4 regions of the Afifella aestuarii genome follow, and region 2 is predicted to be linked to each of the others. Evidence: predicted binding sites of a transcription regulator. Region 2 holds the regulator's gene; each other region holds the start of a gene.
The links. Region 2 encodes PhoB, which activates phosphate uptake and scavenging genes when phosphate is short. Its sites were predicted from a motif close to TGTCATNNANCTGTCAT; they were not measured.
Positions count from the first base shown of each region.

Region 1: a site for PhoB is predicted at 3,070-3,086, ahead of EO094_RS16730 (esterase-like activity of phytase family protein). Genes of this name have one in related genera too.
Region 3: a site for PhoB is predicted at 1,618-1,634, ahead of phnC (phosphonate ABC transporter ATP-binding protein). Genes of this name have one in related genera too.
Region 4: a site for PhoB is predicted at 3,841-3,857, ahead of phnF (phosphonate metabolism transcriptional regulator PhnF). Genes of this name have one in related genera too.

Region 1 covers NZ_SAUF01000005.1:552,884-558,615, forward strand. The annotation lists gene ldtR (transcriptional regulator LdtR) at 1-437, shown strand, start outside; gene EO094_RS16720 (L,D-transpeptidase family protein) at 679-1,929, shown strand; gene EO094_RS16725 (DMT family transporter) at 2,096-3,007, shown strand; gene EO094_RS16730 (esterase-like activity of phytase family protein) at 3,152-5,341, shown strand; gene glyA (serine hydroxymethyltransferase) at 5,519-5,732, shown strand, end outside.
Region 2 covers NZ_SAUF01000002.1:301,229-306,960, forward strand. The annotation lists gene deoA (thymidine phosphorylase) at 1-812, shown strand, start outside; gene EO094_RS09875 (phosphopentomutase) at 812-2,032, shown strand; gene upp (uracil phosphoribosyltransferase) at 2,157-2,801, shown strand; gene phoB (phosphate regulon transcriptional regulator PhoB) at 3,059-3,754, opposite strand; gene phoU (phosphate signaling complex protein PhoU) at 3,772-4,458, opposite strand; gene pstB (phosphate ABC transporter ATP-binding protein PstB) at 4,479-5,225, opposite strand; gene pstA (phosphate ABC transporter permease PstA) at 5,334-5,732, opposite strand, start outside.
Region 3 covers NZ_SAUF01000001.1:1,095,581-1,101,312, forward strand. The annotation lists gene phnK (phosphonate C-P lyase system protein PhnK) at 1-241, shown strand, start outside; gene phnL (phosphonate C-P lyase system protein PhnL) at 245-949, shown strand; gene EO094_RS05080 (DapH/DapD/GlmU-related protein) at 946-1,569, shown strand; gene phnC (phosphonate ABC transporter ATP-binding protein) at 1,703-2,581, shown strand; gene phnD (phosphonate ABC transporter substrate-binding protein) at 2,638-3,645, shown strand; gene phnE (phosphonate ABC transporter, permease protein PhnE) at 3,709-4,518, shown strand; gene EO094_RS05100 (DUF1045 domain-containing protein) at 4,542-5,249, shown strand; gene EO094_RS05105 (alpha-D-ribose 1-methylphosphonate 5-triphosphate diphosphatase) at 5,246-5,732, shown strand, end outside.
Region 4 covers NZ_SAUF01000001.1:1,088,012-1,093,743, forward strand. The annotation lists gene ctaD (cytochrome c oxidase subunit I) at 1-675, shown strand, start outside; gene EO094_RS05030 (cytochrome c oxidase subunit 3) at 668-1,312, shown strand; gene EO094_RS05035 (cytochrome C oxidase subunit IV family protein) at 1,309-1,614, shown strand; gene EO094_RS05040 (glycerophosphodiester phosphodiesterase family protein) at 1,757-3,025, shown strand; gene phnF (phosphonate metabolism transcriptional regulator PhnF) at 3,063-3,812, opposite strand; gene phnG (phosphonate C-P lyase system protein PhnG) at 3,921-4,433, shown strand; gene phnH (phosphonate C-P lyase system protein PhnH) at 4,433-5,032, shown strand; gene EO094_RS05060 (carbon-phosphorus lyase complex subunit) at 5,032-5,732, shown strand, end outside.

The DNA.
Region 1 (5,732 bases), on a different contig from region 2:
ATGCTCTGACGTTGGTGGAGCGGCTGCATCGGCGGCTGCTTGATGTCATCAAAGATGAATTTGATCGGATGGGCCGCTCCGACGTGAACAGCGTCCAGGCGCTGCTTCTGTTCAATATTGGGGATGCGGAACTGACAGCCGGCGAGTTGCGAACCCGTGGCTATTATCTCGGTTCCAACGTTTCCTATAACCTGAAGAAGCTCGTCGACGCCGGCTACATCTATCACGAGCGCTCGCGTGTCGACCGTCGGTCGGTGCGTGTCTCGCTGACGGAGAAGGGCAAGGAGGTCGCCGATGTCGTCGACCGCCTCTATGAGCGCCATATCGGTTCGATCGAAAAGGTCGGAGGCGTTTCGGAGGACGATTTCAAGCGCCTCAACAAGACCCTGCATCGGTTGGAGCGGTTCTGGACTGATCAGATTCTCTATCGTCTCTGACAGACCCACATTGACATCTTTGCAACAGGGCCCGGCATGACCGGGCCCTTTTGTTTTCGATCACGGATTGGCCATAAATCCATGAAAGGTGGGCATTTGAGCGCTTCGAATGATTCACAGTGTTGATCGCTGGGTGCGATGCATTTGTGGAGAACGGGTCCTTGATGGTAATCCCGTTCTCAAAGGGTGCGTTCGGGGGCGCATTCACCGGCATTTGTCTGACGAGAGGCACACCATTCCTATGACCGCTTTTTCGCTTCTGCGATCCTCCCTTTGCGCCGCAGCGCTTCTGTTTCCGCTGGCCGCACAGGCGCAGAACATGATGCCCGTCAATCAGTCGGAATGGAGCGAATCCTTTGATACGGGACCCCGGACGGCTGCGCCGGTCACTTCTACCGTCCCGATTCTGTCGCCCTATACGGTTCCTGCCATGGATCAGGCGATCGAATGGTACCAGGGCCTGGTCGATGCAGGCGGCTGGAATTCCGTGCCCTCCGAGCCGGCGCTCAAAATCGGCATGCGCCATCCGAATGTCGTGGCTCTGCGTCAGCGTCTCATCGCGTCCGGCGATTTGCGCCAGACGACAGGCTCCGATGCCTTCGATTCTTATGTGCAGTCGGCCGTCATGCGCTTTCAGGAACGCCACGGCATTCCGGCCGACGGCGTCGTCGGTGCCGGCACCTTCAAGGCGCTCAACGTTCCGGCCGAGGTTCGCCTCAATCAATTGCGGGTCAATCGCGAGCGCATCGCTGCGATGAAGGATCCTGCCAGCCGGTATGTGATGGTCAACGTCCCTGGTGCCCAGATCGAGGTGGTCGAGGACGGACAGGTCGTCTCCAGGCACACTGCGGTGGTTGGCAAGGTCGACCGGCAGACGCCGCTTTTGTCCAGCAAGATCCACGAGATCAACTTCAACCCGTACTGGACGGTGCCGAACTCCATCATCCGCAAGGATCTGATCCCGAAGATGCAGAAGGATCCGGAGTATCTGACGCGCAACCGTATTCGTATCTTCACCCAGAAGGGCGAAGAGCTACAGCCGAGCCAGGTGAACTGGCATTCCGACGAAGCGACCAATTACATGTTCAAGCAGGACCCAGGCGATCAGAACTCGCTCGGATCGGTGCGCATGAACTTCTACAATCCGTATTCGGTCTTTCTGCACGACACGCCGTCGAAAGGCCTCTTCGGCTCCGACTATCGCTTCGAATCGTCGGGCTGTGTGCGTGTGATGAATGTGCGCGAGCTCGTTGCCTGGATTTTGCGGGATAACGGTTATACGCGTGCCACGGTCGATCAGACGATCCGCTCCGGCGAGCGTCTCGATGTGGATGTGGCCAACCCGCCGGCCCTCTACACGGTCTATTTCACGGCCTGGACGACAGGTGACGGCGTCGTTCATTTCCGCGACGACATCTACAATTTCGATGCTCCGGGCGAGGTGGCGCTCAATCAGCCGTCAGAACTGATCGGCTCGCCGCTGCCGCAATAAGCCTCGGCTCTATCGAATTTCCGACCCCGCGAGCGCGTCTCGCGGGGTTTTTTGTATGCTGAAACGTGGCGGTTGCGTGGAAGGTACCCTTGCGTTGGGCGGGCCGGCGTGCGTTGACCTGCCGCAGGAGTTCCCTTTACGTGTTCCTGAACGAACCAGGGACGTGATGACGGTACGAACCTCGCGGAAGCAGCCGGCTACCGCCGACAATCTCACCGCGGCGGCGGCCGTCATCTTGATGACCGACCTCGCATTGTCGCTCGGCGATGCGCTCATCAAGCTGACGAGCGGGACGATCGCCGTCTGGCAGCTCTTCCTTCTCCGCTCGCTGATGGCTCTGCCGCTGCTCGTTCCGGCGGTCCTGGCAAGCTCGGGCGCGACGCTTCGGCCGCGGGCCCTGGCGTGGACGACGCTGCGCAGTCTGATGCTGGTTTTGATGTGGCTCGCCTATTATGCGGCGCTTCCCCATCTTCAGCTGTCTGTGGCCGCCGTCTCTTATTATACGCTGCCGGTCTTCATCACCTTGTTTTCTGCCCTGTTCGTCGGCGAACGTGTCGGGCCGATCGGTTGGATGGCGGTCGCGTTGGGCCTTGCCGGCGTCCTCCTGATTCTGCGGCCGGACGCGGCGGCGTTCAACGCTTATGCCCTGCTGCCGCTTCTCTCGGCGGTCCTCTACGCCTTGGCGATGATTCTGACGCGTACGAAATGCCGCGAGGAACATCCTCTGACGTTGTCCCTCGCACTCAATCTCGCATTCGTGGTGGTGGGTCTCGGCGGTGTCGGCATCTTCCAGGAGAGAGGCGGGGAGGGAGGCTACCTCACCACCGGTTGGTTGCCGCTCGGTGCCGCCGAGATCGGTACGCTCGTCCTCCTGTCCGCGGCGATGATCATCGGCAGTCTGGGTGCAGCTTTTTCCTATCAGCGCGCGCCGTCGAACGTGATTGGCACGCTCGATTTTTCCTATGTCGGTTTCGCCGCCATTTGGGGTCTCCTGCTGTTTCAGGAGATTCCCTCGCTCATCACCCTTGGTGGCATGGCGCTCATCGTTGGCGCCGGCATTCTCGCCCTTCGACGGTGACCGATTAACCGGTCAATCGTGTGCCAAGCCTGGCTAGATACTCAGGCTCCCGGGGGCGTTTCTGTCATCGAAGCGTGATCTCCCGATCATAAGAGGCTGGAAGCCACAACGGCTCGATGCCCATCCCGATTGAACGGAGATCCGATGCGCCTCTTCCTCTCCACCAGCGCGCTCGCCCTCGCTGCGGCCTGGAGCCTGCCGGCGGCGGCTCAGAACCCTGAAGTCTTCAATCGGATTGCGACCTTTCCCGTCGCCGCCAACATGCCGGCCGACCGCGATGCGGCCTTACCCACTGTGGCGGAGATCATTGCGGCGACCGAGGATGGTGAGACGCTGGTCTACACCGACGCAGCCCAGGAGGCCGTCGGCATCATCGATATCACCGACGCGCATGCGCCGCAGCCCGGAGGCTTCGTGGCGCTGGCGGGTGAGCCGACTTCTGTTGCTGTGACGTCTGGCAAGGCGCTCGTGGCTGTCGTGACCTCGGAAAGCTATGCGAAGCCTTCCGGTGAGCTGGCCATGGTGGACATTTCCACGAAATCCGTGGCGGCGAGCTGCGCGCTTCCCGGTCAGCCAGATTCCGTTGCGCTGACGGCGGATGCCACGAAGATTGCAGTGGTCATCGAAAACGAGCGCGATGAAGATCTGAATGAGGGAGCGATCCCGCAGGCGCCCACCGGTCTTCTCGTGACCTTCCCGGTCGACAAAGGTGCAGTCGATTGCGCCGGAATGCAGGAGATCGATCTGACCGGTATCTCGGAGATTGCCCCGGACGATGCCGAACCGGAATTCGTCGATGTGAACGAGGCGGGCGAAGCCGTCGTAACGCTTCAGGAAAATAACGCCATTGCCATCGTCGACATGGCGACGGGCGATGTCACAGGCGGCTTTTCGGCCGGCTCCGTCGATGTCGATGGAATCGATACCGAAAAGGATGGCCGCATCTCGCCGACAGGCTGCCTGAAGGCCGTCAAGCGCGAGCCCGATGGCGTCCAATGGCTGGATGAGGATCGCTTCGTGACCGCCAACGAAGGCGATTACGAAGGTGGCTCGCGCGGCTTCACGATTTTCGAAAAGGGCGGCAGCGTCCTTTGGGATTCCGGCAATGCGATCGAGCGTCTCGCAATGCGCATCGGGCATTATCCGGAAAAGCGCTCGGCCAAGAAAGGAACCGAGCCGGAGGCCATCGAAGTCGGGAGATTCGGCAACGATCGGCTGATCTTTGTCGGCACGGAGCGGTCTTCGTTCGTTGCCGTCTATCGGGACACCGGCGCCGCGCCGCAGTTTCTCCAAGTGCTGCCGTCGGGCATCGGCCCGGAAGGGCTTCTCGCCATTCCCGCACGCAAGCTCATCGTCACCGCCAATGAGGAAGATCTGGTCGAGGACGGCGGCGCCCGTGCCACGGTGATGATCTATGAGCAGGGTGGGGAAGCTGCCTCATATCCGATGATCGAGGCGGCTGAGGATGTGGGTGGCTGGGGAGCGCTCTCCGGTCTGACGGCGGATCCCGACGTTGCCGACAGACTCTATGGCGTCTCCGACAGCTTCTACGACGAGGCCAAGATCTTCACGTTCGATGCCGGCGCAACTCCCGCGCGGATAACCGCTGCAGTCACCGTCACCAAGGACGGGAAGCCCGTTGAGGATCTTGATCTGGAGGGCATCGCCGCCCGCCGCGACGGAGGTTTCTGGCTTGTCTCCGAAGGAAATCCGGAAAAAGAAAAATCCAACAGGCTCCTCCGCGTTTCCGCCGAGGGTGAAGTCGAGGACGACATTTTGCTTCCCGAAGAGATCGCCTCAAAGGCGTCGCGTTTCGGTCTTGAAGGTGTAACGGTCATCGGCAGCGGCGATGACGAGACGGTGTGGCTCGCTGTTCAGCGACCATGGGGTGATGACGGAGAGGATCTCGTCAAACTCCTCTCCTACAAGCCCGCGAGCGCCACTTGGGGCGTCGTGCACTATCCGCTTGAAAAGACCGAAAATGGTTGGGTCGGATTGTCCGAAGTCACGGCGGCGGGAGAGGGACGTCTCCTGGTGATCGAGCGCGACAATCAGATTGGCGAGGCTGCCAGGATCAAACGGCTTTATGCCGTGTCGCTCGAGGGGGTGACGCCGGCCGCCCCAGAAGACAAGACGCCGATCGTCGAAAAGACGCTGGTGCGCGATCTCTTGGACGACCTCAAGTCGACCCACGGCTATGTCGTTGACAAGGTCGAAGGCTTCGCACGTGACACGGACGGAACCGCTTACATCGTGACCGACAACGATGGGGCCGACGAGTCCAATGGCGAGACGATCTTCATGCGCCTGGAGGATGTCGGTCTCACCAACTGATTGCAGGAACCGCATTTCGGATGGCCTCGAGCATCCCGCGACGTCGCCGTCCATGCGGGGGAGCGACTCCGGGCCTCTGCGCTTTCCGTCCCCGGGCGATTGTGTTATCGCCGCGTTGCCGGCCTGCCGCGCATTCGTGGCGCATAACGGCCGATGCCAGCCAACGGATTTTCGCCCATGCAAGATGTCGCCCGGCCTGTGAGCGCCACGCCCTCTGATTTCTTTTCTGCCTCTCTGCGCGATTCCGATCCGGATATCGCCGCGGCCGTCAAGGCCGAGCTCGGTCGTCAGCAACACGAGATCGAGCTGATTGCGTCTGAAAACATCGTCTCGCGCGCCGTCCTGGAAGCGCAGGGCTCGGTTCTGACCAACAAATACGCCGAAGGTTATC
Region 2 (5,732 bases):
TCCGCGACGTGACGGCGACGGTGGAATCGGTGCCGCTGATCACCGCCTCGATCCTGTCGAAGAAGCTCGCGGCCGGGCTTTCCGGCCTCGTCCTCGACGTGAAGACGGGCACCGGCGCCTTCATGGCCGATCCGGCCGATGCGCATCGTCTCGCCGAAAGCCTGGTGACGGTCGCAAAGGGCGCGGGCCTTCCCGCAGCCGCACTTATCACCGACATGAACGAGCCGCTCGCTTCGGCCGCCGGCAATGCGGTGGAGGTGCAGAATGCCGTCGATTTCCTGACCGGCCGGCATCGCGATCGGCGGCTCGAAAAGGTCACCATCGCGCTCGTCGGCGAGATGCTGAGGCTGGGCGGCCTTGCGCCCTCCGCGGAGGCTGGCGAGGAGATGGCGCGGGCGGCGCTTGCGAACGGCGCGGCGGCCGAGCGCTTCCAGAAGATGGTGAGCGCGCTCGGCGGACCCGCGGATTTCGTCGAAAACCCGGAAGGCCATCTGCCGAAAGCGCCGTTCACGCGCTCGGTCGGCTCCGCCAGTACGGGCTATGTGGAGGCGATCGACACACGCGCGATCGGCGTCGCCGTGGTGACACTCGGCGGCGGCCGGCGCCGGGCGGAAGATACGATCGATCATGCCGTCGGTGTGACGCAGCTTGCCGCGATCGGCGACGAGGTGGGCCCGGATCATCCGCTGGCCCTCGTTCATGCCCGCGACGAGGAGGCGTTCGCCGATGCCGCGCATGCGATCCGGCGAGCCTATCACATCGCCGAGACACCCGTTTCGGCCAATCCTCTGATTGTCGAAAGGCTGCAATGATGGCGCGCGGTTTCTTCCTGGTGATGGATTCCGTCGGCATCGGCGGGGCGAAGGACGCGGCGGAATTCGGCGACGAGGGCGCGAACACGCTCGGCCATATCGCCGAGCGCTGCGCCAACGGCGAGGCCGACCGCGCCGGGCTGCGGCAAGGCCCGCTCACCATCCCGAATATGAACCGGCTGGGCCTCGGCCGGGCGGCGGAGGCGGCGTCGGGCGCCTATCCGGCCGGTGTCGAGCGGGTTGCAGAACCCGAGGCGATCTGGGGCTTTGCCCGCGAACGCTCGCGCGGCAAGGACACGACGACGGGCCATTGGGAACTCGCCGGCTGCCCGTTGCGCGAGGCCTGGGGTTACTTTCCGACAAGCGAGCCGGCGTTTCCGGCGGAGTTGACGCAGGCGCTGATCGCCGAAGCGGGGCTGCCGGGCATTCTCGGCAACACGCATGCGTCGGGGACGGCGATCATTGCGGAGCTCGGCGAAGAGCATGTGAAGACCGGCAAGCCGATCTGCTACACCTCGGCCGACAGCGTCTTCCAGATCGCCGCGCATGAGGAGGCTTTCGGGCTCGAACGTCTCTATGAGACCTGCCGGATCGCGAGAAAGCTCTGCGACCCGTACCGCATCGGCCGGGTGATCGCCCGCCCCTTTACGGGCGACAGCGCGGAGACTTTCGCGCGCACCGGCAACCGGCGGGATTTCTCCGTGCCGCCGCCGGCGCGAACGCTCCTCGACGAGGCGAAGGAGGCGGGACGCGACGTCTGGGCGATTGGAAAAATCTCCGACATTTTTGCAGGTCACGGCGTGACGCACACGTTGAAGGCGCCGGAGAACGAGAGCCAGTTCGACAAGACGCTGGAGGCGGCGCGGGCGGCGAAGGACGGCGATCTCATCGTCACCAATTTCATCGATTTCGACCAGATCTTCGGCCATCGCCGCGATCCGGCCGGCTATGCGGCGGCGCTCGAAGCCTTCGATCGCCGCCTGCCGGAGCTCTTTGCGCTGTTGAAGCCGGGCGATCTCGTCATCCTGACGGCCGATCACGGCAACGACCCGACCTGGGTGGGCACCGACCACACACGTGAAACCGTGCCGGTTCTGGCCTTCGGTCCGGGCATCGAAGGGCGTCCGGCGGGCGAGCTTTCGACCTATGCCGATGTCGGCCAGACGCTGTCGGCACATCTTGCCCTGCCGCCTCTTGCCGCGGGCGCGAGCCTGATCTGAGGCGATTTCGCCGGTGAATATCGCCTTTCGGTTCAAGGCGGCGGGTTGACCTTGGTGCCGTGACCCATTTCACCCAGGGTGAGACAGAAGCCGCCGACGAACAAGAGACGAGAAGGAGAGGGGCGTGGACGCTTCAACGAGACGGGATGTGACCGTCGTCGATCATCCGATGGTGCAGCACAAGCTGACGATCATGCGCGACAAGGGCACGTCCACGGCGAGTTTCCGCCGCCTGTTGCGCGAGATTGCAGCACTTTTGACCTATGAGGCGACGCGCGACCTGGAATTGACGACGACGACCATCGAGACGCCGCTCGCCACGATGGAGGCGCCGACCCTGGCCGGCAAGAAGCTCGTCTTCGCCTCCATCCTGCGCGCCGGCAACGGCCTTCTGGAAGGCATGCTCGATCTGGTGCCGGCGGCCCGCGTCGCCCATGTCGGGCTCTACCGCGATCCGGAGACGCTGCAGCCGGTGGAATATTACTTCAAGGCGCCGGAAGATCTGCACGAACGCGTCGTCATCGCCGTCGATCCGATGCTGGCGACGTCAAATTCCGCAATCGCCGCGATCCAGCGCCTGAAAGAGCGCGGGGCGAAGGACATCCGCTTCGTCTGCCTGCTCGCCGCGCCCGAAGGCGTGGAACGCTTCCGTGCCGCCCATCCGGACGTGCCGGTGGTGACGGCCGCGATCGACAGCCATCTGAACGAGCACGGCTATATTCTGCCGGGCCTCGGCGATGCCGGCGACCGCATGTACGGGACGAAATAGGGTTTTTCGGCGAGTTGCCTGCTGGACGCTCTTCCCCTCGACTTGAGGATGACGAGCGCATCTGACGCAAGGGCGTTGCAGCGGGCGCCTCTCCCCAGAGGGGAGAGGAAGGGAGCCTGCCGCAGGCCCTGTTCTTCAGTTGCAGCGATGAGGGAGGGGACGCGCTTCCTGGCCGACGTCGGAGCGAAGCCACACGGGAACGAAGAAGCTCTCGCCTCCTCATCACCGCAGATCCCGGCGGGACTGTCCCGAAAAAATCAGGTCGTGACGAACTGTTCGTTGAGGGCGTAGCCGGCGCCGCGGACGGTGCGGATCGGGTCGCGCATGCGGCCGCGGTTGATCGCCTTTCTGAGGCGGCCGACATGCACATCGACGGTGCGTTCGTCGACATAGACGTCGCGGCCCCAGACGCCGTTCAAGAGCTGCTCGCGGGTGAAGACGCGTCCCGGGCTGCGCATCAGGAATTCCAGAAGCCGGAATTCCGTCGGGCCGAGATGGATCTCGCGGCCCCCGCGGAAGACGCGGAAGGTGCCGCGGTCGAGTTCGAGATCGCCGGCGGCGAGCTTGTCGGCGACCATTTCCGGACGCGTGCGGCGCAGGAGCGCCTTCACGCGGGCCATCAGCTCCGGCACCGAGAAGGGTTTGACGACATAATCGTCGGCGCCGGTGGCGAGCCCGCGGATGCGCTCGTCTTCCTCGCCGCGCGCCGTCAGCATGATGACGGGGAGTTTTGCGGTCGCCTCGCGCATTCGAACGCGTCGGCAGAGTTCGATGCCGGAAAGGCCCGGCAGCATCCAATCGAGGACCAGGAGGTCGGGCGCCTCTTCCAGAAGGCGCAATTCCGCATCGTCGCCGCGCCCGACCGTGTCGACGGAATAGCCTTCCGCCTCCAGGTTGTAGCGCAGAAGCAGCGTCAGCGGTTCTTCATCCTCGACGACGAGAATCCGGGGCACCTGCATGGCTCACTCCGTCAACCCGCGGACGGCGCAGTCGCCGCGCGTTCCATCTGCTTGCCGGTGACGAGATAGGTGATCGTCTCGGCGATATTGGTGGCGTGGTCGCCGATGCGCTCGATGTTCTTGGCGCAGAAGAGAAGATGCGTGCACATGCCGATATTGCGCGGATCTTCCATCATGTAGGTGAGCATCTCGCGAAACAGCGACACATACATGGCGTCGATCTCGTCGTCGGAGCGCCACACCGAGATCGCCTTCTGCACGTCGCGCGAGCCATAGGCGTCGAGCACGTCCTTGAGCTGGCGCAGGCCGAGGCTGGCGAGATGTTCGACACCGCGGCGAAGCTGGTGGTTCATCCGCTGGTCTTCGATGGCGAGCGCGCGCTTGGCGATGTTCTTGCCGAGGTCGCCGACGCGTTCCAGATCGTGCGAGATGCGGATCGCGGCGACGGTTTCGCGCAGATCCTGAGCCATCGGCTGGCGCTTGGCGATGACGAGGATCGCCCGCTCTTCGATCTGGTAGTGCATCTGGTTGATCTGGCGGTCGCCGAGGATGACGTCCTGGGCGAGCTGCGCATTGGTGCTCAACAGCGCATTCACCGCCTCGTCGAGCTGCTGTTCGACGAGACCGCCCATTTCGGCGATGGAGCGGGCGAGTTCCCGCAATTCCTCGTCATAGGAGGTGACGATATGTTCAGACACGGGGCTCACTCCTCTCCCGATTAGCCGAAGCGGCCTGTGATGTAGTCCTGGGTGCGCTTGTCGGTGGGGTTGGTGAACATCATGTCCGTCGGCCCCTCCTCGACGAGATAACCCAGATGGAACATGGCCGTGCGCTGCGAGACGCGCGCCGCCTGCTGCATCGAATGCGTGACGATGACGATCGTATAGTTCTCGCGCAGTTCGTCGATCAGCTCTTCCACCTTGGCGGTGGCGATGGGGTCGAGTGCCGAGCACGGCTCGTCCATCAGGATGACTTCCGGGTTCACGGCGATCGCGCGGGCGATGCAAAGGCGCTGCTGCTGGCCGCCGGAGAGGCCGGTGCCGGGTTCGTCGAGCCGGTCCTTGACCTCGTTGAAGAGGCCGGCGCGCTGCAGGCTGGTGGCGACGATCTCTTCGAGGTCGCGCTTGCCGGAGGCGAGGCCGTGAATGCGCGGCCCGTAGGCGACGTTCTCGTAGATCGATTTCGGAAACGGGTTGGGCTTCTGGAAGACCATGCCGACCCGGGCCCTGAGCTCCACGACGTCGAGCGATTTGTCGTAGATGTTCTCGCCGTCGAGCGTGATGTGGCCGGAGACGCGCGCGATGTCGATCGTGTCGTTCATCCGGTTGAGGCATCTGAGGAAGGTGGATTTTCCGCAGCCGGACGGGCCGATCAGCGAGATCACCTGATTTTCCGGCACGTCGAGATCGACGTCGAACAGGGCCTGCTTTTCGGCGTAATGGACGGACACTTTCTCGGCGCGCATTTTCGGCACGGCGGCACTCTCCTGCGGCACTTCGGGCGGCGCTTTCGTCGCCGTGGCTTTGGCCGCGCTCGGGCTGTGGCTGATATCGTTCATGGCGAATTCTCCCAGTTACCAGCGCCGCTCGATGCGCTGGCGCAGCAGGATCGCGATCGCATTGAGGCTGATCATCAGACCAAGCAAGACGATGATGGCGGCATTTGTGCGGGCTTCGAAGAAATTGAAGTTCTCGTTGCCCTGCCAGAGATAGATCTGCACGGGCAGGGCCGTCGCCTGATCCATCGGGCTCGCCGGCACGCTGGCCACAAAGGCGTTCATGCCGATGAGAAGGAGCGGCGCGGTCTCGCCGAGCGCCTGGGCGACGCCGATAATGGTGGCCGTCAGAATGCCCGGAATGGCGAGCGGCAGGACATGGTGGAAGACCATCTGCGTTCGCGAGGCGCCGAGCCCGAGCGCCGCCTCGCGGATCGACGGCGGGATGGCGCGCAAGGTGCCGCGCGTGGCGATGAT
Region 3 (5,732 bases), on a different contig from region 2:
GGGTGGGCTCGACGTCTCCGTGCAGGCGCGTCTTCTCGATCTTATCCGTGCGCTCGTCGCCGATCTCGGCATGGCGGCGCTCGTCGTCACGCACGACCTCGCCGTCGCCCGGCTCCTCTCCCACCGTATCATGGTGATGAAGGCGGGGGAGGTGGTCGAGGAGGGGCTGACGGACCGTGTCCTCGACGATCCGCATGCGCCCTATACGCAGCTTCTCGTCTCTTCGATCCTGCAGGTGTGAGCGATGCAGCCCCGTCTTGAACTCGCCGATGTCGCCAAGAGCTTCACCATGCATCTGCGTGGTGGCATCCACATTCCGGTCGTCGAAAACGTCTCCTTCACGCTCATGCCCGGCGAATGCGTCGTGCTCGGCGGGCCGTCCGGTGCCGGCAAGAGCTCGATCCTCAAGATGATCTATGGCAATTATTCAACCGATCGCGGCGCGATCCGTGTCGCGGGCAAGGGGGATGTGATCGATATCGCCACGGCCGATCCGCGGCGTGTGCTGGAGGTTCGTCGCGACACGCTTGGCTATGTCAGCCAATTCCTGCGCGTCGTGCCGCGCGTCGCCTCGCGCGATCTCGTCGCCGAGCCGCTCGTGGAGCGGGGCTGTTCCCGCGAGGAGGCGCTCGCCAAGGCCGACGCGCTTCTTGCCCGCCTCAACCTGCCGGAACGGCTCTGGCACCTGCCGCCCGCCACCTTTTCCGGCGGTGAGCAGCAGCGCGTGAACATCGCCCGCGGCTTCATCGCCGGCCATCCGCTCCTGCTTCTCGACGAGCCGACGGCCTCGCTCGATGCCAAAAACCGGGATGTGGTGATTGCCTTGATCGAAGAGGGAAAAGCTGCGGGCCGCAGCTTCCTCGGGATCTTTCATGACGCGGAGATGCGCGCCGCCGTGGCCGACCGAGAGGTCGATGTGACCGCGTTTGCCCCGAAAGCCGCTGCATGACGAAGCTTTCAGAGACGCCGCTCGTTGCGCCGGACGCGGTGGTGACCGACAGCCGGCTCGGGCGCTATACGGCGATCGGTGCGCGCACGCAGTTCCAGAACTCGTCCCTTGGCGATTATTCCTACATCACCGAGGACGGCAACGTGGCGCGCGCGACGATCGGCAAGTTCTGCTCAATTGCCCAGAACGTGCGGATCAACGCCTCCAACCATCCGATGTGGCGGGCGGGCCAGCACCATTTCACTTATCGCTCGAACGACTACTTCGACGATGCGGAAGCCGATGAGGGGCTTTTCGCCTGGCGCGAGGCGAACGCCGTCACGATCGGCAACGATGTCTGGATCGGCCACGGCGCAATCCTCTTGCCGGGCGTGACGGTCGGCGATGGGGCGGTCGTTGCGGCCGGCGCTGTCGTCTCCCGTTCTGTCGGCGCCTACGAGATCACCGGTGGCGTGCCGGCGCGGGTCATCAAGCGGCGATTTCCCGAGGAGGTTGCGGCCCGCCTTCAGACGCTCTGCTGGTGGGACTGGCCGCATGCCTGCCTTCGCGCGGCGCTGGCGGATTTCCGGGCGCTTTCGGTCGAGGAGTTTCTCGCAAAGTACGAAGAAAAGGCCGTCTGATCAGTTGCTTGGGAGACCTCTCCCGAGGCTTTTCCGGCGACTTCGAAATGTCATGAAAGCGAAATCGAAGCGATAAGGTCGGCTGTTAGGGAACGGTTATCGATAAGCCCGGCAGGCCGGGCAGGTGAGGCCGATGCCCGTAACCGCTCCTTCGAATGTTCCTGCAGTTCGTGTCGAAAAGCTGTCGAAGCGCTATGGCAAGACGCTCGCCTTGCGCAATGTCAGTGTCGATGTCGCGCCGGGCGAGATGGTGGCGCTGATCGGCGCCTCCGGCTCCGGCAAATCGACGCTCATCCGCCATATCGCCGGTCTGGAGCGCGGCAGCGGCGATGAATGCCGCGTGACGGTGCTCGACCGCATCATGCAGGTGGACGGCCGTCTGTCGCACGATGCGCGCCGCATCCGGCGTGAGATCGGCGTCATCTTTCAGCAGTTCAATCTGGTCGGGCGCCTGTCGGTCCTGACCAATGTGCTCGTCGGCTGCCTCGGCAGCGTGCCGTCCTGGCGTGGAACGCTCGGCCTTTTCACGCGGGGCGAGCAGGAGAAGGCGATGCAGGCGCTTTCCCGTGTCGGCATTGCCGAGACGGTGCGGCAACGCTCGTCGACGCTCTCCGGCGGGCAGCAGCAGCGTGCGGCGATCGCGCGCGCGCTCGTACAGGGGGCCAAGGTCATCCTTGCCGACGAGCCAATCGCCTCGCTCGACCCGTCATCCGCACGGCGGGTGATGGAGGCGCTCGGCGAGATCAACCGTGCGGACGGCATCACCGTCATCGTCTCCCTGCATCAGGTGGAATATGCGCGCCTTTATTGTCCGCGCACCCTGGCTTTGCGCGATGGCGAGGTCGCTTTCGACGGCCCCTCCGCAGCCCTGACCGACAATTTCCTGCGCGAAATTTACGGCGATGCGAGCGAGGAGCTCGTGCTTCCGGGCGCGCCGGCCGAGCAGCCGCAGCCAGTGAAACGCCCCGAGCCCGCCGTCGCCAAGATGGCCCGCCAATTGGCCGTGACTTGATCCGCCACGAGGCGGTGAACTCCCGCCCCCGCGGCGGAGCAATCGAGGAGTGAGACATGAACCGACTGACGAAAGGTATTGCCGCCGCCGCCCTCCTGGCTGCGTTCGGCACCTCCGGCGCCTTTGCGCAGGATCAGCAGGAACTGAACTTCGGCATCATCTCGACGGAATCGAGCCAGAACCTGAAGACGGTCTGGGATCCGTTCCTTGAGCAGATGTCCGAGCAGACGGGCCTCAAGGTGAACGCCTTCTTCGCCTCCGATTACGCCGGCGTCATCGAAGGCATGCGTTTCGGCAAGGTCGATGTCGCCTGGTACGGCAACAAGTCCGCGATGGAGGCCGTCGATCGCGCCAATGGCGAGATCTTCGCGCAGACCGTCGATGTGGAAGGCAATCCCGGCTACTGGTCGGTGCTGATCACGCAGGCCGACAACGACAAGATCAATTCGCTCGACGACGTCTTGAAATGCGACAAGTCGCTGGATTTCGGCATCGGCGATCCGAACTCCACCTCCGGCTTCCTCGTGCCGACCACGTTCATCTTCGCCAAGAACAGCGTGACGCCGCAGGATTGCTTCAAGACGGTGCGCAACGCCAATCATGAGGCGAACGCGATGGCGACGGCCAACGGTCAGGTCGACGTCGCCGCCAACAACACGGAAAATCTCCGCCGCCTGGAAGTGACGGCGCCTGAAGCGCGCAAGAAGATCAAGGTCATCTGGCAGTCGCCGCTGATCCCGTCCGACCCGCTCGTCTGGCGCAAGGATCTCGACGAGGAGACCAAGCGCAAAGTCTACACCTTCATCATGAGCTACGGCCGCCTCGGCACGCCCGAAGAGGTCGCCGGAGCGCGTGAAGTCCTCGAGGGTCTCGGCTGGGCGCCGTTCAAGCCGTCTTCCGATGCGCAGCTCTATCCGATCCGCATCATGGAAATCACCAAGCAGGAAGCGAAGATCGAAGCGGCCGACACGATGTCGGATGATGAGAAGAAGAGCGAACTCGAAAAGCTCGATTCCGAGAAGGCCGAGATCGAAAAGCTGATGGACAAGGTCCCGCAGGCCTGAGGCTGAAACCTTTGTTGATCTGGCGCCGGACCCTGGGTCCGGCGCTTTTCACTGGAGAGACGAATGGCGATAGCCACACAGGCTGAGAAGACGGTCTCGGTCCCCCCGCGCAGTTTCACCGACCGGCTCTACAGCTATCTCGTCTGGGGCGGCATCGCGCTGGTGCTGATCTGGAGCTGGGGGCCGGCCGAGATGGTGCGCTTCCTCAACCTCTTCACCGATGCCGGCAATATGGCCGACTACGCGGGCGGCTTTCTCTCACCGAACTTCCGTGACTGGCATTATTACGTCGAGGAGATGATCCTCACCGTGCAGATCGCTGTCTGGGGCACGGTGCTGGCGATCGTCTTCGGCATTCCCTTCGCACTTCTGTCGTCCTCGAACATCGCGCCGATCTGGATCGTGCAGCCGGTGCGCCGTCTGATGGATGCGACCCGTGCGATCAACGAGCTCGTCTTCGCCGTCCTCTTCGTCACAGCGGTCGGGCTCGGCCCCTTTGCCGGGGTGATGGCGCTTTTCGTGCATAATACAGGTATTATCGCGAAGCTCTTCTCAGAGGCCGTGGAGGCGATCGATCCAAGGCCTGTCGAAGGCATCCGCGCCACCGGCGCGACACGCCTGCAGGAGATCGTCTTCGGCGTTGTTCCGCAAGTCGCCCCTTTGTGGATTTCGTTTTCGCTCTATCGCTTCGAGACGAATGTGCGCCAGGCGACGGTTCTCGGCATCGTCGGCGCGGGTGGTATCGGGCAGGTGCTGTTTGAATCGATCCGCTCTTTCCTCTACGCCGAGACAGCGGCGATCATCCTGATCGTCATCGTCACCGTCTCCATCGTGGACATCCTTTCGGCACAATTGCGCAAAGTGGTGATCTGAGGAGACACCAACGAAAGATCCCCATGCGCGTCGCCATCTATTTCACTCCAGCCGTTGACCATCCGATCACCCAGGCCGCCAATGACTGGATCGGCCGTGATCTTTCCGATGGTCCGGTCCAGCAAAAGGCTGTGGGTGCCTTGAGTGCCGAGGAAGTGCGCGCCATCACCGAGGCGCCGCGGCGTTACGGCTTCCACGCCACGTTGAAGCCGCCGTTCGCCCTCGTCGACGGCGCGTCGGAGGAGGATGTGGATCAGGCGTTGCGCAACTTCTGCGCTGAGCATGGTGTCATCGAACTCGGGCCGCTCGAGATCCGCGCCATCGGGCCCTTCTTTGCGCTCGTGCCGCAGAATGACGTGCCCGAGGTTCGGGCGCTCGCGGACGCGGCGGTGGAGGCGTTTGAGCCGTTTCGCGCGCCCCTGAGCGATGAAGATCGTGCACGCCGCAGGCCGGAGGAGCTCACCGAACGCCAGCGCGACTATCTCGATCGCTGGGGCTATCCTTATGTCTTCGATGAATTCCGCTTCCACATGACACTGACTGGCCCGGTCTCAGGCGAGCGACGCTCGATCGTCGAGGGTGCGCTTCACCAGCATTTCGGTTCCGTCATCGAAACCTCGCTCGCGCTCGACGGCGTCTCGCTTCTCACCGAGCCGGAGCGTGGAGCCTTTTTTCAAGTTCACGCCCGCTGCAATCTGCGCGGGCCCAGCGAAAGAAAACCCAACACATGAGCGAAATCGTTTTTCGCAACGCCCGCATGGTCCTTGCCGATTCGGTTGAATGCGGCGATCTCGTGGTCGCCGGAGAGATGATCCGCGAGGTCGCCGATCCTGGGACCGGGTCGGGTGGTATCGATCTTGAGGGTGACTGGCTGCTGCCGGGGCTTGTGGAGCTCCACACCGATCATCTCGAGGGCCATTTCGCACCGCGTCCTGGTGTCCGGTGGAATCCGGCCGTTGCCGTGCAGGCGCATGATGCACAGGTCGCGACCTCCGGCATCACGACGGTGCTGGATGCGCTTCGGGTCGGCGCCGACGAGGATGCGCGCGTGCAGGTCCAGGAAATGCGCGGGCTCGCCGATGCGATCGAGGAGAGCCAGGACAAGGGCCGGCTCAGAGCCGAGCATTTCGTGCATCTCAGATGCGAAGTCTCTGCTTCCGACGTGATGGACGGTTTCGCGCTTTTCGAGAACGATCCACGGCTCAAGCTCGTCT
Region 4 (5,732 bases), on a different contig from region 2:
GTCTTCTCGTTCCTCTCCTTCATGGTGGCGGTGCCCTCGGCGATCAAAGTCTTCAACTGGACCGCGACCTTGTTCCGCGGTCGCATCACCTTTGAGGCGCCGATGCTCTATGCGCTCGGCTTCGTCGGCCTCTTCACCATGGGCGGGCTGACCGGGCTCTTTCTCGCCTCCGTGCCGATCGATCTCCATGTGCACGACACCTACTTCGTCGTGGCCCACTTCCACTACATCATGGTGGGGGGGATGGTTTCGGCCTTCTTCGGAGGCTTGCATTTCTGGTGGCCGAAGATCACCGGCCGGCTTTATCCGGAACGCTGGGCGCAGGCGGCGGCGATCATGATGTTCGTCGGCTTCAACACCACTTTCTTCCCGCAATACATTCTCGGCTATCTCGGTATGCCGCGGCGCTACCATGCCTATGCGCCGGAGTTTCAGATGTTCCACGTCGCCTCGACGCTCGGCGCCGTGCTTCTGGCCGTCGCCTATCTGATGCCGCTCTTTTATCTCGGCTGGTCGCTTTTCTTCGGGCGCGTTGCCTCGGCCAATCCCTGGGAGGCGACTGGGCTCGAATGGACGACGGCTTCTCCGCCGCCCCAGCACAATTTCTTTTCGACGCCGGTCGTCCGCGAGGATCCCTACAATTACCACCCTGAGGGGACACCGAAGGATGCGTGAGATCAGCCCCTTCGCTGGGATAGTCCCCGAACAGTTCGACGACCGCGGCCAGCAGCGGCAGGCGGCCGAGTTCGGCATGTGGATCTTCCTCGGCACCGAGGTCTTGTTCTTCGGCGCGATCTTTCTCGGCTATACGCTTTATCGCATGGCCTATCCGGCCGCGTTCGAGGAGGCCGGACGCGAGACTCTCGTCCTCATCGGCAGTGCCAATACCGCCATTCTCCTGATTTCGAGCCTGACGGCGGCGCTTGCCGTGAAGGCCGCGGAATTCGGCAGTTCGCGCCTCGTCGTCAGGCTGATTGCGGCGACGATTGCGCTCGGCCTCCTCTTTCTGGCGCTCAAGGGCTACGAATACCACCACGACATCAAGAGCCATTTCGTGCCCGGTGATCCGCTCTTCCGCCTGTCGGAACACGCGGTGATCTTCGTGTCGTTTTACTGGGCGATGACCGGTATCCACGCCATCCATATGGCGATCGGGCTTGGTGCCTGGGCGGTCGTCGCAATCCTCGTCCGTCGCGGGCGCGTCGTGCCCGACAAGACCAACACGATCGAGGTCGTGGGGCTCTACTGGCACTTCGTCGACACGATCTGGATCTTTCTTTACCCACTTCTCTATCTCGTGGGGCGATCATGACGGCGTCGGAGCCAAAAGAGCGGCGTGAGCCTGATCTTCGGCAGCTTCTCTTCCCGGAGTTTTCCGTCTGGGCGGCGCTGATGGTGCTCTTCCTCGCCTCCTGGTGGGTCGCCTATTGGCCGATCGGCATCTGGAAGGTGGTCGTCAATCTTGCGGTCGCCGTCGTGATGGCGGGCCTTTCCTCAGTGGTCTTTATGCATCTGGCGCGATCCGGGGCGCTGTTGCGCCTTGCCGCGGGCGCTTCCGGGCTGTGGCTCACCGCGCTCTTCGTCCTGACCTTCAGCGATTATCTCACCCGCTGACGCCGGGCCCCTTCTTCCTGCGATGCTTCATCTTCCCGTCATCCGCGCGACATTCCGTGTTTGCGCCGTGCGTCTATGCGAGGCTTCGGCCTTGTGCCGTCCGTTGCGCTATCGCGTTCTGCCATCGAGGAAGGTTTAGCCCATGAAGCACGTTCTCGTACGTTCGGCCTTTGCCGCCGGCACCCTTTTGGGTGCGGCCTGCGGCTTTGCAGCCGATGCGCTCGCCCAGGATTCCCTCCCGCAGGATAACCGTCCGCAGGCGCAGCTCGGCCCGCGGCCCTTCTATCTCGTCAACGACATGGACGAGGGCGAGCTCAAGGATGCGCTCAAGGCCTGCGAGACCGGACCGTTCTATCGCACGGCGTTTTCCATCGGCCATCGCGGCGCGCCGATGCAGTTTCCAGAACACACCCGCCAGTCCTATCAGGCGGCGGCCGTGATGGGGGCCGGCATCATCGAATGTGACGTCGCCTTCACCAAGGATCGCGAGCTCGTCTGCCGGCATTCACAATGCGATCTCGCCACGACGACCGATATTCTCGCCCACGACGATCTCGCCGCGAAATGCACGACCCCGTTCAGCCCGGCCTCCGGCGACAAGAAGGCGGAGGTGAAATGCTGCACGTCGGATCTGACACTTGCGGAGTTCAAGTCGCTCAAGGGCAAAATGGATGCGGGCAATCCGGATGCGACGAGCGTTGCCGAATTCATGGATGCGACGCCATCCTGGCGCACCGACCTCTACGCCACGAACGGCGAGTTGATGTCCCACAAGGAATCGATCGCGCTCTTCAAGGATCTCGGGGTGAAGTTCACGCCCGAGCTCAAGGCGCCGAGCGTGGAGATGCCGTTCGAAGGCGATTACACCCAGGACGATTACGCGCAGCAGATGATCGACGAATACGAGGAGGCGGGCGTCGATCCGAGCGACGTCTATCCGCAATCCTTTCAGCTCCGCGATATTCTCTACTGGATCAAGAACGATCCGGAGTTCGGCAAACAGGGTGTCTTCCTCGATGATCGTGACGAGACGCTCGAAGGCTTCGATGCCAACAATCCGGAGACGTTCGAGCCGTCCATGCAGGAGCTTGCCGACGAGGGCGTGAAGATCATCGCGCCGCCGAGCCATATGCTCCTCACCCTCGACGAGGCGGGAGAGATCGTGCCGTCCGCCTATGCGAAGGCTGCGAAGGAGGCGGGTCTCCAGATCATCACCTGGTCGCTCGAGCGCTCCGGCACGCTGACCGATGGTGGCGGCTACTACTATCAATCGGTCAAGGATGCGATCTCGCATCCGGGCGACGAATACGAGGTGATCGACGTGCTCGCCAAGGATGTCGGCGTTATCGGCATGTTCTCCGACTGGCCGGCGACCGTCACCTATTATGCCAATTGCATGGATCTGAAGTAGCCCCCCAACCTCGGGGGCGAACACGGAAAGGGCGCCGTCAGAGGCGCCCTTTGTCGTTGCCGTCCTCTTCGATGACGATTTCCATGCGCTCCGCCGCAAAGCTCGTCAGCGACAGATGCAGGGGCGAGCCGTCCGGTTCGACATTGAGCGATTCCGTTACGAGGACGGTCGCCCCGCGCGGCAGAGCGAGTTTCTCGTTTTCGGCGGGCTCTGCAGATCGCGCACGCACCTTGGTCCAGCGGCGGACATAATCTTCGACCCCGTGATGGGCGAGTGCCCGGGTGATCGATCCGGTCTCGGCGTAGATCGGCACGAGATCGGGAAACCGTTCGGCGGAAAACCAGCTCCTTGCCGTTGAGATCGGTACTCCATCGGCGACGCTCAGGGTTTCGAGGGTGATGAGCGGCGTGCCCTGCGCGAGCTTCAGATGGTCGGCGAGCCAGACGGGTGCGGGCTCGATGCGGCTTGCGATCAGGCGGCCGCCGGGTGCGCGCGCCTGACGGCTGACGATTTCCGAAAAGCGCGTGCGCCGCGAAATCGGATAGGCGAGACGCTCCGAGGTGACGAAGGTGCCGCGGCCCTGGTCGGAGCGCACCAACCCTTCCGCAGCAAGAGCCGAGAGCGCGCGGCGCAGCGTGTGGCGGTTGACGCCAAAACGCTCCGACAAGGCGCTTTCGGAGGGCAGGGCCGTGTCGGCCGGCCAGCGGCCCGACAGTACCTCGCCGCGCAACAGATCGGCGATCTGGCGCCACAACGAGACGCCGGCTCCGCGATGCACATTCTCCATCGTCGTTTTTGTCCCCCGAGCGTCGGACCGTCATCGTTGTGTCAAGCTTGTCTGCCTATTGTATGCTTGTATATAACAATAGACAAGTTCGAAGCTCGAGGTTCCGAAATGGCAGACACCGCCAGCGCAACTCGCGACCGGAACGCGGCCGCGCCCGAGGACTCGGACCTCGCGACGGAAACACTCGAGCGGCGCCGGGAGGTGCTTTCCGTCCTCGTGCGTGCCCGTGCTGATGAGCTCGCCGGGGCTTTGAGAGCGCTTAGCCCTTCGCCGGAATTCGAGGTGCTGCGCGCTCCGGAATTTGGTCTCGCCATGACGCGCGGGCGCATCGGCGGTGGTGGCGCTCCCTTCAATCTCGGCGAGGTGACGGTGACGCGGACGGTGGTTCGGCTTGCAAGCGGCGAGGTGGGCTACGGCCATATTCTCGGGCGCGACCGCGAGCGGGCGCATCTCGTCGCCGTCTTTGACGCGCTTTGGCAAAACGAGGCGACGCGCGCCTTCGTGGAAGATCGCGTGGTGGCTCCGGTCGCGGCACGAACCACCGAGGAGGACGGTCAGGTGCGCGTGAAAACAGCGGCGACCCGGGTGAATTTCTTCACCATGGTGCGGGGAGAAGACTGATGGCAGACGCGCTTGGCGGTGGTTTCAAGGATCCGGTCTTCTCTTCGCAGGCGGTGTTTCGGCGGCTGCTCGATGCTCTGTCGCGACCTGGCCGTGTCGTCGACATGCCTCGGCTTGTGGCGCCTCCGCCTCCCTTAAAGCCGGCGGCGGCCGCCGTTCTCGCAGCCCTTGCCGATGCGGATACGCCGGTCTTTCTCGACAAGGCGTTGAACGCCAGCGGCGAGGTGCGTGGATGGGTCGGCTTTCACATCGGCGCGCCAATCGTGGTGGTGCCGGCGCGGGCATCGTTTGCCGTGATCGCCGATCCGGCCGCGATGCCGCCGCTGTCGGAGTTTGGCCTCGGCACAGAGCAATATCCCGATCGCTCGACAACGCTCGTCGTGCAGGTCGCGGGTTTTTCCCGCGGACTTAATCTCTGGCTCTCCGGCCCCGGCATCGAAGACGTGGCGGGCGTGCAGGTCGAAGGCCTTCCGGCAAGGCTCGTCGAAGAGTTCCGCGCCAACCGGACGCTCTTTCCTCGCGGCGTCGATCTCGTGCTTGCCGCCCCCTCGGCGATCCTCGGGCTGCCGCGCTCAACCCGTATCATGGGAGAGGCCTGATGTATGTCGCGGTAAAGGGCGGCGAGGCGGCGATCGCCAATGCGCATCGTCTCTTGGCCGAGAAGCGGCGCGGCGACAGGAACGTCCCGTCGCTGACGGTCACGCAGATCCTGGAGCAGCTGTCGCTCGCCGTGGACCGGGTGATGAGCGAGGGCTCGCTCTATGATCGCCGGCTTGCGGCGCTCGCGATCAAGCAGGCGCGGGGCGATCTCGTCGAAGCGATCTTTCTTGTCCGCGCCTATCGCACGACTTTGCCGCGCTTCGGCGCGTCTCGGCCGATCGAAACGGGGGGGATGCTCGTCGAGCGGCGCATCTCGGCGACCTTCAAGGATCTGCCGGGCGGGCAGCTTCTCGGACCGACCTTCGACTACACGCATCGGCTTCTCGATCCGGCCCTTGAGGAGGACGACGCGGTGGAGGCGGCGGCGAGCACCGAGGATCCGGGAACGGAGGCGATGCCGCGCGTCACCGACCTCCTCGGTCAGGCCGGGCTGATCGAGCCTGATCCGGAGGGCGAAGACGAGCCTGCCGATCTCACGCGCGAGCCCTTGTCGTTTCCGGCCGGCCGCGATCTCCGCCTGCAGGCGCTTGCCCGCGGTGATGAAGGTTTTCTCCTGGCGCTCGGCTATTCGACACAGCGGGGCTTTGCCCGCTCGCACCCTTTCGCTGCCGAAATCCGCATGGGTGAGGTCGATGTCGA